DNA from 3 places in the Priestia sp. 10L35 genome. Region 2 is predicted to be linked to each of the others. Evidence: riboswitches for the same ligand, from Rfam matches in the RefSeq annotation. Region 2 holds a riboswitch; each other region holds the start of a gene.
The links. Region 2 has a riboswitch for S-adenosylmethionine ahead of AC1DEF_RS04705 (hypothetical protein). Riboswitches for the same ligand answer to the same signal wherever they lie in the genome.
Positions count from the first base shown of each region.

Region 1: linked by a shared signal. The riboswitch ahead of AC1DEF_RS05570 (sulfite oxidase-like oxidoreductase) and the one ahead of AC1DEF_RS04705 (hypothetical protein) in region 2 are both predicted to bind S-adenosylmethionine.
Region 3: linked by a shared signal. The riboswitch ahead of AC1DEF_RS16970 (bifunctional homocysteine S-methyltransferase/methylenetetrahydrofolate reductase) and the one ahead of AC1DEF_RS04705 (hypothetical protein) in region 2 are both predicted to bind S-adenosylmethionine.

Region 1 is NZ_JBFTKA010000001.1:1,075,137-1,078,412, forward strand. Features, by position in the region: gene AC1DEF_RS05560 (putative polysaccharide biosynthesis protein) at 1-1,100, shown strand, start outside; gene AC1DEF_RS05565 (hypothetical protein) at 1,114-1,482, shown strand; SAM riboswitch class I at 1,627-1,733, shown strand; gene AC1DEF_RS05570 (sulfite oxidase-like oxidoreductase) at 1,809-2,471, shown strand; gene AC1DEF_RS05575 (MogA/MoaB family molybdenum cofactor biosynthesis protein) at 2,505-3,017, opposite strand; gene moaC (cyclic pyranopterin monophosphate synthase MoaC) at 3,030-3,276, opposite strand, start outside.
Region 2 is NZ_JBFTKA010000001.1:919,455-922,730, reverse strand. Features, by position in the region: gene alaP (alanine permease AlaP) at 1-587, opposite strand, end outside; gene AC1DEF_RS04710 (DUF1540 domain-containing protein) at 905-1,063, opposite strand; gene AC1DEF_RS04705 (hypothetical protein) at 1,164-1,508, opposite strand; SAM riboswitch class I at 1,572-1,673, opposite strand; gene AC1DEF_RS04700 (hypothetical protein) at 1,795-2,091, shown strand; gene AC1DEF_RS04695 (GNAT family N-acetyltransferase) at 2,104-2,550, opposite strand; gene AC1DEF_RS04690 (hypothetical protein) at 2,632-3,072, opposite strand; gene AC1DEF_RS04685 (glycosyltransferase family 2 protein) at 3,182-3,276, opposite strand, start outside.
Region 3 is NZ_JBFTKA010000004.1:266,036-269,311, forward strand. Features, by position in the region: gene AC1DEF_RS16965 (YkvI family membrane protein) at 1-903, opposite strand, end outside; SAM riboswitch class I at 1,243-1,349, shown strand; gene AC1DEF_RS16970 (bifunctional homocysteine S-methyltransferase/methylenetetrahydrofolate reductase) at 1,457-3,276, shown strand, end outside.

The DNA of each region.
Region 1 (3,276 bases), 160 kb from region 2:
GAGTGTTGTTCATTTTAGCAGGAGCATACGCTGTTATTCACCTTTTTCATAGCACAATGACAAAAGCTGTTGGAATCGGCACGTTTGGAGCGTTTATTGGAGGCGTAGGGGGAATTGGGATTCTTGGAGCGGTTTATTTGAAGCGCAAGCGGTTGATTATGAAAGAAGTGAACAGCGGAAAGAATAATAAGTCCGTTTCGTTCTCTTCAATGTCCAAAGAGCTTGTAACGTACGCCGTTCCGTTTGTATTAGTTGGTTTAGCTATTCCTATCTATCAAAATATTGATACGTTTACGATTAACATGCTCTTTCAATCAATAGGATATGGACAAGCTAAAGCTGAAACGATCAACTCCGTTATTGGATTAGCCCAGATTTTGGTGATGGTGCCAGTATCGTTAGCGACTGCCTTCAGCATGTCACTGATTCCGGGCATTACGTCTTCCTTTGTGCAAGGAAATTTACGGGAAGTAAAAGGGGAAATTACAAAAACGCTGCAGCTGCTGTTATTTTTTACTCTTCCTGCTGCCGTGGGGCTTTGTTTATTAGGCAAGCCGGTATATATGATGATTTTTGGAGAAAAAAACAGTCCTGAAATCGGTGGAATTGTTTTACAATGGTACGCGCCTGCTGCCATTTTATTTGCTCTTTTTACAGTAACAGCCGCAATTCTCCAAGGAATTAATCAGCAAAAGAAGCTAATTTTAGGCTTGGGCTTAGGAATTGTTGTGAAGATAGTATTAAACGTACTGCTGGTTTCAAGCTTAAGAGAAATTGGACCGGTTGTCGCGACTTACGGAGGGTATGGTGTATCGGTTATATATAACTTTTATTTAATTGAAAAATCCATTTCTTACCGAGTTCAATCACTGGGACAAGCTGCGTTGACACCTGTTTTATTAGTAAGTGTAATGTCAGCCGCTGTGATTATCGGCAATTATACTTCTCACTATTTTTTAGAAAATAAGCTGTCTGTATCTTCACTTGCGATGAGCACATCTTGTATTTCAATTGCTTTAGGTGCTGCCGTGTATCTAGGGCTTGGCGTAAAAACAAGTTTAGGGCAATCCGTTGTATTAAATAGAAGAAAAAGAATGTAAAGGAGAGAAAGTAGTGTCAAAGCGATTTGTACTAACCGTGGCGGCTGGAGGGTGTATAATAATTTCCGGCGCGCTGCTGCTATTAAATTGGGAAAGATTGTTTGGAGATTATCGTCCCGTTCAAACAGCAACAGCTGTATTCAAGCTAGAAGTGGGAAGTCAAGATGTAGCGAGGACTACAGATTCAGATGATGCTCTTCACTATATGGTGAAAAAAGGACATTTAGATGAATATATTCATATGATGAATGAAAAAGGCTATATGTTAAAAGAAAAAGATATTGATCATAACCGACTTGTTTTTAACGATGGACAAGAGGATGAGCAAATTTATTCTAAGCGCTTTGCCAAGAAGTATACGATGATTGATGGAGAAGGGTAAAGGTTTTACATGGTATTTTAGTCTACTAAAATCTTATAACCCTACCTGTTTTTAAAGTTTTTTTGCGGAAAAGAAAAATAATATTGACAATTATGACAAAAAGCTTAATACTGACTTTATTACATAAAACAAATACAATTTGTTTCCTTATCAAGAGAGGTGGAGGGACTGGCCCTGTGAAACCCGGCAACCGCTGTCTATGACAGAATGGTGCCAAATCCTTAAGAGTGTACTGCTCTTAGAGATAAGGAAGAAGCTGAAACAAAGCTCTTCCTTATTTATTTAAGGAAGGGCTTTTTATGTATAAAAAACAATGAGGTGATAATTTGAACAAAGCAGACCGTATCAAACGAATGAAAACACCAGAAATTGATCCAAGGTATGAAGGACGAGTGCCTCCGGGTCAGGTAGTAACGGAGCGCTTTCCGATTTTACATGAAGGCGACGTGCCGGAGTATAACTTAGAGGAGTGGACGCTTCGAGTGTTTGGATTAGTAAACAAAGAAGTGACGCTTTCGTATCAAGATATATTGGACATGCCGCAAACAACGGTGAAATGTGATATTCACTGCGTAACGAGATGGACAAAGCTTGATAATGAATTTACGGGCGTGCTGTTTACAGACTTTTTAAAAGCAGTTGGCTTGGAGTTAAAAAGTAAATACATCATGCTACATGGAGATAATGACTATACGTCAAACATTGAGGTAAAAGATTTACTGAGAGACGATATTCTTCTCGCTCATTCCTTTAACGGAGAGCCGCTTACAGCTAAGCACGGATATCCGCTGCGATTGGTTGTTCCGCATTTGTACTTTTGGAAAAGTGTTAAATGGCTTCGAGGCTTTGAAGCTATTGATGAAAATCATCCTGGCTTTTGGGAGCAAAACGGCTTTCATCTTAGAGGAGATCCGTTTAAAGAAGAGCGTTTTTCTGGAGAAGATTTAGGCATTCCAGAAGATGAGTGGGTACATAAAGACTATGATTAATGAAAATGCCTATGCGTGTGCATAGGCATTTTGTCAGCGCTGCCGGTTTAATTCCCACACAACGTGGCGAAGTTCAGGCAAAATCAGCTTGGTCATAGCTAGACGAACAGCACCGCTTGATCCTGGTGTAGAAAAAACGGCTTTTTCGTTAATCGTCCCGGCAATTGCCCGGCTCATAATTGCTGCGCTGCCAATGTCTTCGGTGTAGCTCAGCATGCGAAACAGCTCGCCAAACCCAACGATTTCTTTATGAATCAGCGCTTGAACGGCTTCAATTGTGACGTCTCGTTTTGTAATGCCAGTCCCGCCGTTTGTGAGAACAACGTCAATGTCCTCAGCACTGCATCCGGCAAGTATCGCTTGTTGAATCGACGTTTGGTCGTCTTTTACAATTTCATAGGAAGCGACCTGCATGTCGTGTTCTTTCAGAAGTTGGATCATTAGCGCGCCGCTTTTATCGGTTTCTTTTGTGCGTGTATCTGATACCGTAATGACTTTGCAGCGAACGGGCTGTGTTGCTTTGGCTTTATGTTCATGTACGCTCATTATGTACCTCCTTTACGCTTCCGTACGCTTGTAGTCACCGTTTTTGCCGCCAGATTTTTCAAGCAGATACGTTTCGCCGATAATCATGCCTTTATCAATGGCTTTACACATATCATAAACGGTTAGAGCGCAGGCAGAAGCAGCGGTTAAAGCTTCCATTTCAACGCCCGTTGAGCCTTCCGTTTTAACAGTTGCTTCTATTAATAAACCGTACTGATCATTGCTTGTATCCCAGTCAAATGAAAGGTTTACGCCTTTT
Region 2 (3,276 bases):
AGTCCGCCGTTGTCCCACAAGTTTTTGATACCAGTCGCAACGCCGCCGTTGCCGATTCCGAACACAATCATTAATAATCCAACGGCAATCATTAATACAATCGCTAAAATTTTAATAAGTGCAAACCAAAATTCCAGTTCACCATATGCCTTAACAGCTAAGAAGTTAACCGTTGTCATAATGACAAGCGCCGATAACGCCCAAATCCAGTTTGGTACATCCGGATACCAATACCCCATATAAATACCAACGGCTGTAATTTCAGCCATACATGTTACAACCCATAAAAACCAGTAGTTCCAACCTGTTAAATAACCAGCAAGCGGCCCTAAGTAGTCGCGTGCGTACTTGCTGAATGAACCTGCAACAGGTTTTTGAATCGCCATTTCTCCAAGTGCTCTCATAATAAAAAACATAATCATTCCGCTAAATCCGTACGCCAATAATATTCCTGGCCCTGCTAATTTAATAGCAGATGCAGATCCAAGAAACAGTCCTACCCCTATGGCTGCTCCTAAGGACATCAGCGTCACATGTCTTTCTTCTAACCCGCGTTTCAATTCTTTCCCCTGAGTTTTCCCCTGCATAAACGTCTCCCCTTTTTCCAATCTGTCAAAACGAGATGAACACAGCCTTTTTTGTTAGCGCTTTCATATAAATTTGTGCTAAAAGACAGCTAGGCTGTATATTTGTATTCTATCACCTTTCTCTCACTTTTCTTTTGTCGAAAAACAAAAAAATTATCTTATCATTTTGTTTAAACGCACAATTAGACATAGGCACTGCTTTTTTACTATGTATTTATTATTGCACCTAAGTAATAGTATTTTAAAAAAATAGAAAAACGCCGACTCAATTCCGTCAGCGCATCGTTCATTTTATGCTTTTTTATAAAAACTAGCATTTATCTCGCGGGTTCAAAAGTTTTACAGCCAGGTTCTTCCGTTTCAGAAACATGGTGACTACTTTCAGGACTCACAACGTAAATGGACTCTGCACTGCATTTATTTCCGGATTTCCAATACATGCACTCATTCACTTCACACAATACACCTTGGGCCACTGCTATCCCTCCTTTGCTTGTCTTATCTATTTACTACCCGAAATATAACGATTCTAACATTTTTACGCAAAAAAACCGCTTGTTTCTCAAGCGGATCTTTTTATTGCGTGTGTTCAACATACTGTTTTTTAGCTAAATATAACTCACGGCTCAGCGTAATCCGCCGTTCTCTCAAGTGCCTTAAGTTAGCCTGAAATTGTTCGTTAGTTGGCTCTTCTTGAATTAAGCGATACGTAAAAGAAATATCTTCATTTAACTGTTTAAAATCTTCCCATATCTCTTGAACTAGGGCGGATTGTTTTTCTTCAAATGAACGATTTTGATGCGTTTTTAGCGCGGCTAAAATTTCCTGCTGCCACGTTTCGTCTTTTATTTCTTTTGCTAATAAGTATAGATCTAAATAATCATTAATGCATAAATTCGTTTGTGTATTATTCAATGTCATCACCTTTTCTATACGAAATGTTTCTTCCTAAGAAGAGGATTTCATCATAGAAAAAGATTCCTCTTCTTATCTGTCAGAGCTAGGCTATGCTGGAATTAGCACCATTCAATAATTGTGGTTGCTGAGGTTTCAAAGGGCCAGTCCCTCCACCTCTCTAGATAAGAATATTTCGTTTTTAAATTATTTCTGACTATTCTAATATGTTTTATAGGTTACGTCAATAGCTTTTCAATAAAAAGAAAAAAGAAGTAAAATATGGTATGCTTTCATAAAGGATGGTGAGCACATGAAACGATATATGTTATCTGCTTTTTTGGGAAGCTTGCTGCTGCTTCTCAGCATTGCCTTTTCATCTACTTTCCATATTGCAATTGTCAAAACAACCGGAAGTATTGGAGGGATTATTTTAGCAGCAGCGGCTTTGATTATGAACGCGCTTGAAGCCCCCCCCTCCTCAGACAATACAGCTGGAGGAGCCGTTGAAGTACTAGATAAAGGCGCTGTTTGGGCTACTTATTTACTTTTACTTTCATTACCGAACCTCATCGCATGTATAACATCTTATGTTTTATGGACTCGCTGACATTCATCAACGTTACGGACGTTTTGCCACTTGGAAGCTCATTGATATTTGTTTATTTACAAAGCCAAGTTCACGATACACATGCTGTGCAAAATTCCCAGCATGAACGCTGAGTCTGATTTCAGGGTATCCTTTGATAGACAATTCATCAATTGCTTTTTGCATTAACGGCTTGGCTAAACCTTGCCCGCGGTATTCGGGTACAACATATAATTCGTAGATAAAGCCAATTTCTTCTTTTGAAAAGAAGTCGGTAGATGGGCCGATAAGACCCCAGCCTGCGAGTTTATTTTCTTGTCTTGAAACTAAATAATAACAGCCTTTTTCAAAGGCACTACCAACTAGTTCATTTACGCGTTCAGCTGACGGATGAAACTGCTTCATCGTTCCTTCAAACAGCGCATCAGCAGATTTCATCCGAATTTCCTGTAATTCTTCTTCAGTAGCTTTTGCAATCATTATGGATCTCTCCTTTCGTGTTCGTTTTCCACATGCGAGGATAAATTCCTGCAAAAAAAGTCTTCGCCTAAGCGAAGACTTTTATTTAAATTCAAAATGTTGTTGATGATTGCCTCGTTCGTCCGTCCAGTTAATCATAATGTCTAAACTTGCCGCTTTTCCAGGAACAGCAAAATTCGCGTAGCGAAAACGCTGACCGCTTTTGCTTAAGTTAGACCTTTCAATAGGAGAAAACAAGCTGTATTTCGCCTTGTTTTTTCCTTCGTGCCGAAAAGCTTGGACCTGCACGCGCTCTACGTCTTTTCCAATGTTTTCAACGGTTAATCCATATGTATGATAGACGTTATTTTTCCACTTTAGCTGATTATCTCCCGTCATGCTCGCTTTTGTCAGTTCAACCGACCATTGTTCAGATGATTTCTTCATTGGAAGCTTCTCAATCGAAAGAGCGCTGACATGAATGGCTGCAAAAGCAAGCCAAACAAAACAAAAAGTGCTGACTGTATAAAATAGTCTTTTCATAGATTTTGATCTCCTTAGAAATTTTAGTAGTAGCATTTCCTGTTCACTCAAAAATTATGATAAACGCTTTAACAAAAAAAGCCTCTCCATTTAGGAGAAGCTTCTTAAATTAATGCATAAGCAAATCTTTTTGTTTGTCTAATGAGTGTTTTGTATATAAATCTCTTTCAATCGCATATTTAGGACGCTGTTTCACTTCGTTAA
Region 3 (3,276 bases), on a different contig from region 2:
AAACGCAAAAGCTTGTTTGTCATTGAGGGGAAGAAATGACTGAAGCTGCTTAGCGATGCCAAATACATTTCCAATCAATGTAGTAAAAATCTCGCCCAACACAACTACCGTAAATAAAACATTCACCCACGCTGAGATATTTTTAACAACGGCACTCATCGGAATATCAAGTTGAAATGAATAAGGCAAATTGGAAAGGGCAAGATGAGTAGAAACAAGCATAAACGTAAGTACACATCCTCCTATTAAGGCCCCTTTTGTAATCACGCTCCTATCTTTCACCGAGCTTCCTAATGGGACCAAAACGGCCTGAGCCAAAGCTAGATTCAGGGAAATATATAAAAAGGGACTAACCGCCCACTTCCACTGCGTGACGAGCGTTAAATCCGGCTTCGTTTGAATCAGTGAGAAATAGCTGATATTCGGCATAAAGATGATAAAAGCAAATGAAAGCATCATCGGCACAACAAGAGAATTAACCATTAAAATACCGTTAATTCCTTTTGCGATAAATATATAAGTTAAAACAATTGTAAAAATCATCCCAACAGGAGGCCACAGCCCAAACTGTTCTTTTCCTATTGCTCCCGTACTCGCTAGCATGACTGAAGTTACTCCAAATAAAATGACAATCATTACACCGTTTACCACTTTTCCAAGCACATCACCAAATAAATATGTATTAAGCTGCTGATAAGAAGAAGCCCCAATTGCGTGCGAAAGCAGCATCATTTTTGAACCTAGCCAAATAAAAAACAAGCCGCTGACCAAAATTCCGACCATTCCAAGTTCCCCGTACTGTGTAAAAAATTGAACGATTTCCTTGCCTGTTGCAAAACCGGCTCCTACAACGGTGCCTACATACGTAGCAGCAACCTGCAGCGTGAGTTTCCACCTTTTCATGCCCATCACCCTTCTACCCTTCATAGTTCACTATATGTAGAAACGATAAAAAAAAGACGAGCCTTTTTACATGTAAATCTACGCATATCCCAGTGCTTGTGCCTTTTGGTTTATTTTTTTCATTTTCTTTTTGTATTTCTCACAAAAAACTCCTTAACCCCTAACATAACAGTCATTTTCAAACAAAATATACGGATATTTCCCCTTTAGCTTTTAAATTTTCCTCAATATTTGCTGGAAATTCACAATTTACTGTTGTATAATTTCTAAAAATCAGATAAATTATTAAATAAGTATTCTTTCTATTTAAAAAAATATGTTTCAATTATATACAATTGATTCTTATCATGAGAGGTGGAGGGACTGGCCCTTTGAAACCTCAGCAACCAGTCGTTAGAGACATGGTGCTAAATCCAGCAAGCAATTTATTGCTTGGAAGATAAGAAGGCGAAAAAAGTCTTCTTCTTAAGAAGACTTTTTCTATTTTATCGGCATATTGCATAAAACGAATCACTCGTGAAATAGAAGCGGAACAATTTAAGGAGGTTTTGACATGGGGTTACTTGAAGATTTAAAGTCTAAAATTTTAATTGGGGATGGTGCCACTGGTACCCTCCTTTACTCACACGGTATTGACAGCTGTTTTGAAGAACTAAACATCACCAAACCAGAAGAGGTTTCTCGTATTCACAGAGCCTATGTAGAAGCTGGTGCAAACGTTATTCAAACAAATACGTACGCTGCTAATTATCAAAAACTTGCCCGTTATGGATTAGAAGATTCAGTCAAAGACATCAATGTTGCTGGTGTAAAATTAGCGAAACAAGCTGCAAAAGATCAGGCTTACGTGGTTGGTACACTCGGCGGAATTCGTTCTTTCCAAAAAAACGCTATTAGTTTAGAAGAGGTTAAGCGAAGCATTCGTGAACAGATGTTTTGGCTTTTAAATGAAGGCGTGGATGGCCTTTTGTTTGAAACATACTATGATTTCGAAGAATTAAAAACCGTTCTTACACTGGCAAGAAAAGAAACGGATAAGCCTATTATTACTCACGTTTCCCTGCATGATATTGGCGTACTGCAAGATGGCCGTCCTTTAGCAGATGCATTAAAAGAATTAGAGGCGCTGGGAGCAGATGTTGTCGGGCTAAACTGCCGTTTAGGTCCTTATCATATGATTCAGTCTCTTGAAGAAGTACCGCTTCCTGATCGTGCTTTCTTATCTGCTTACCCTAATGCCAGCCTTCCGGCGTATGTGGAAGGAAAGCTGGAATATGAAACAAATGAAGACTACTTTGTAGAAAGCGCGCGTTTATTCCGCGAACAAGGGGTTCGCTTAATTGGAGGATGCTGCGGTACAACACCAGCTCACGTACGCGCAATGTCATCTGCCTTAAAAGACCTGCCTCCGATTACAAGCAAAGTTGTTAAAATGAGACCTGCCGTTACGGTTCAAGAGCGTGAGCAGCAGGATAAACCTCATATGCATGAAATTGTGAAGAAGCGCCGCTCGGTTATCGTCGAGCTAGATCCGCCTAAACAGCTTGGTCCGACGAAATTTTTAGAAGGCGCAAAAGCACTTGATAAAGTCGGCGTAGATGCTATTACATTAGCTGATAATTCTCTTGCCTCACCTCGCATCAGCAACTTGGCAATGGCAACACTGATGCAGCAAGAAACAAAAGCACGACCGCTTATTCATATTACCTGTCGCGACCGAAATTTAATTGGACTTCAATCTCATTTAATGGGACTTCATACGCTAGGAATGAATCAAGTACTTGCAATTACCGGTGATCCGTCGAAAGTTGGCGATTTCCCTGGCGCCACTTCGGTCTACGATTTATCTTCATTTGACTTGATTAGTTTAATCGCTCAGTTTAATGAAGGACTATCTTATTCCGGCAAACCACTTGGTCAAAAAACCAATTTTTCCATTGCAGCTGCCTTTAACCCAAACGTGCGTCACTTAGACCGAGCCGTTCAGCGTTTGGAAAAGAAAATCGACTGCGGGGCTCACTATTTCATTACTCAGCCTCTCTATTCAACTAAGCAAATTGAAGAGGTATATGAAGCAACCAAACATTTAACAACACCGGTATATATCGGTATCATGCCGTTAACAAGCGCAAGAAATGCTCGATTTATTCACCATGAAGTACCTGGAATTAAATTATCAGAAGATATTCTAGAACGCATGGATGCAACGGGAAATGACCGAATCCGCGGTGAAGTCGAAGGTCTTGCGATTGCAAAAAACTTAATTGATACAGCATATGAGTTATTTGACGGTATTTACTTAATTACGCCGTTTATGCGCTATGAAATGACCGAAATTCTAACACGCTATATTCATGACAAGCAACTTGTTAC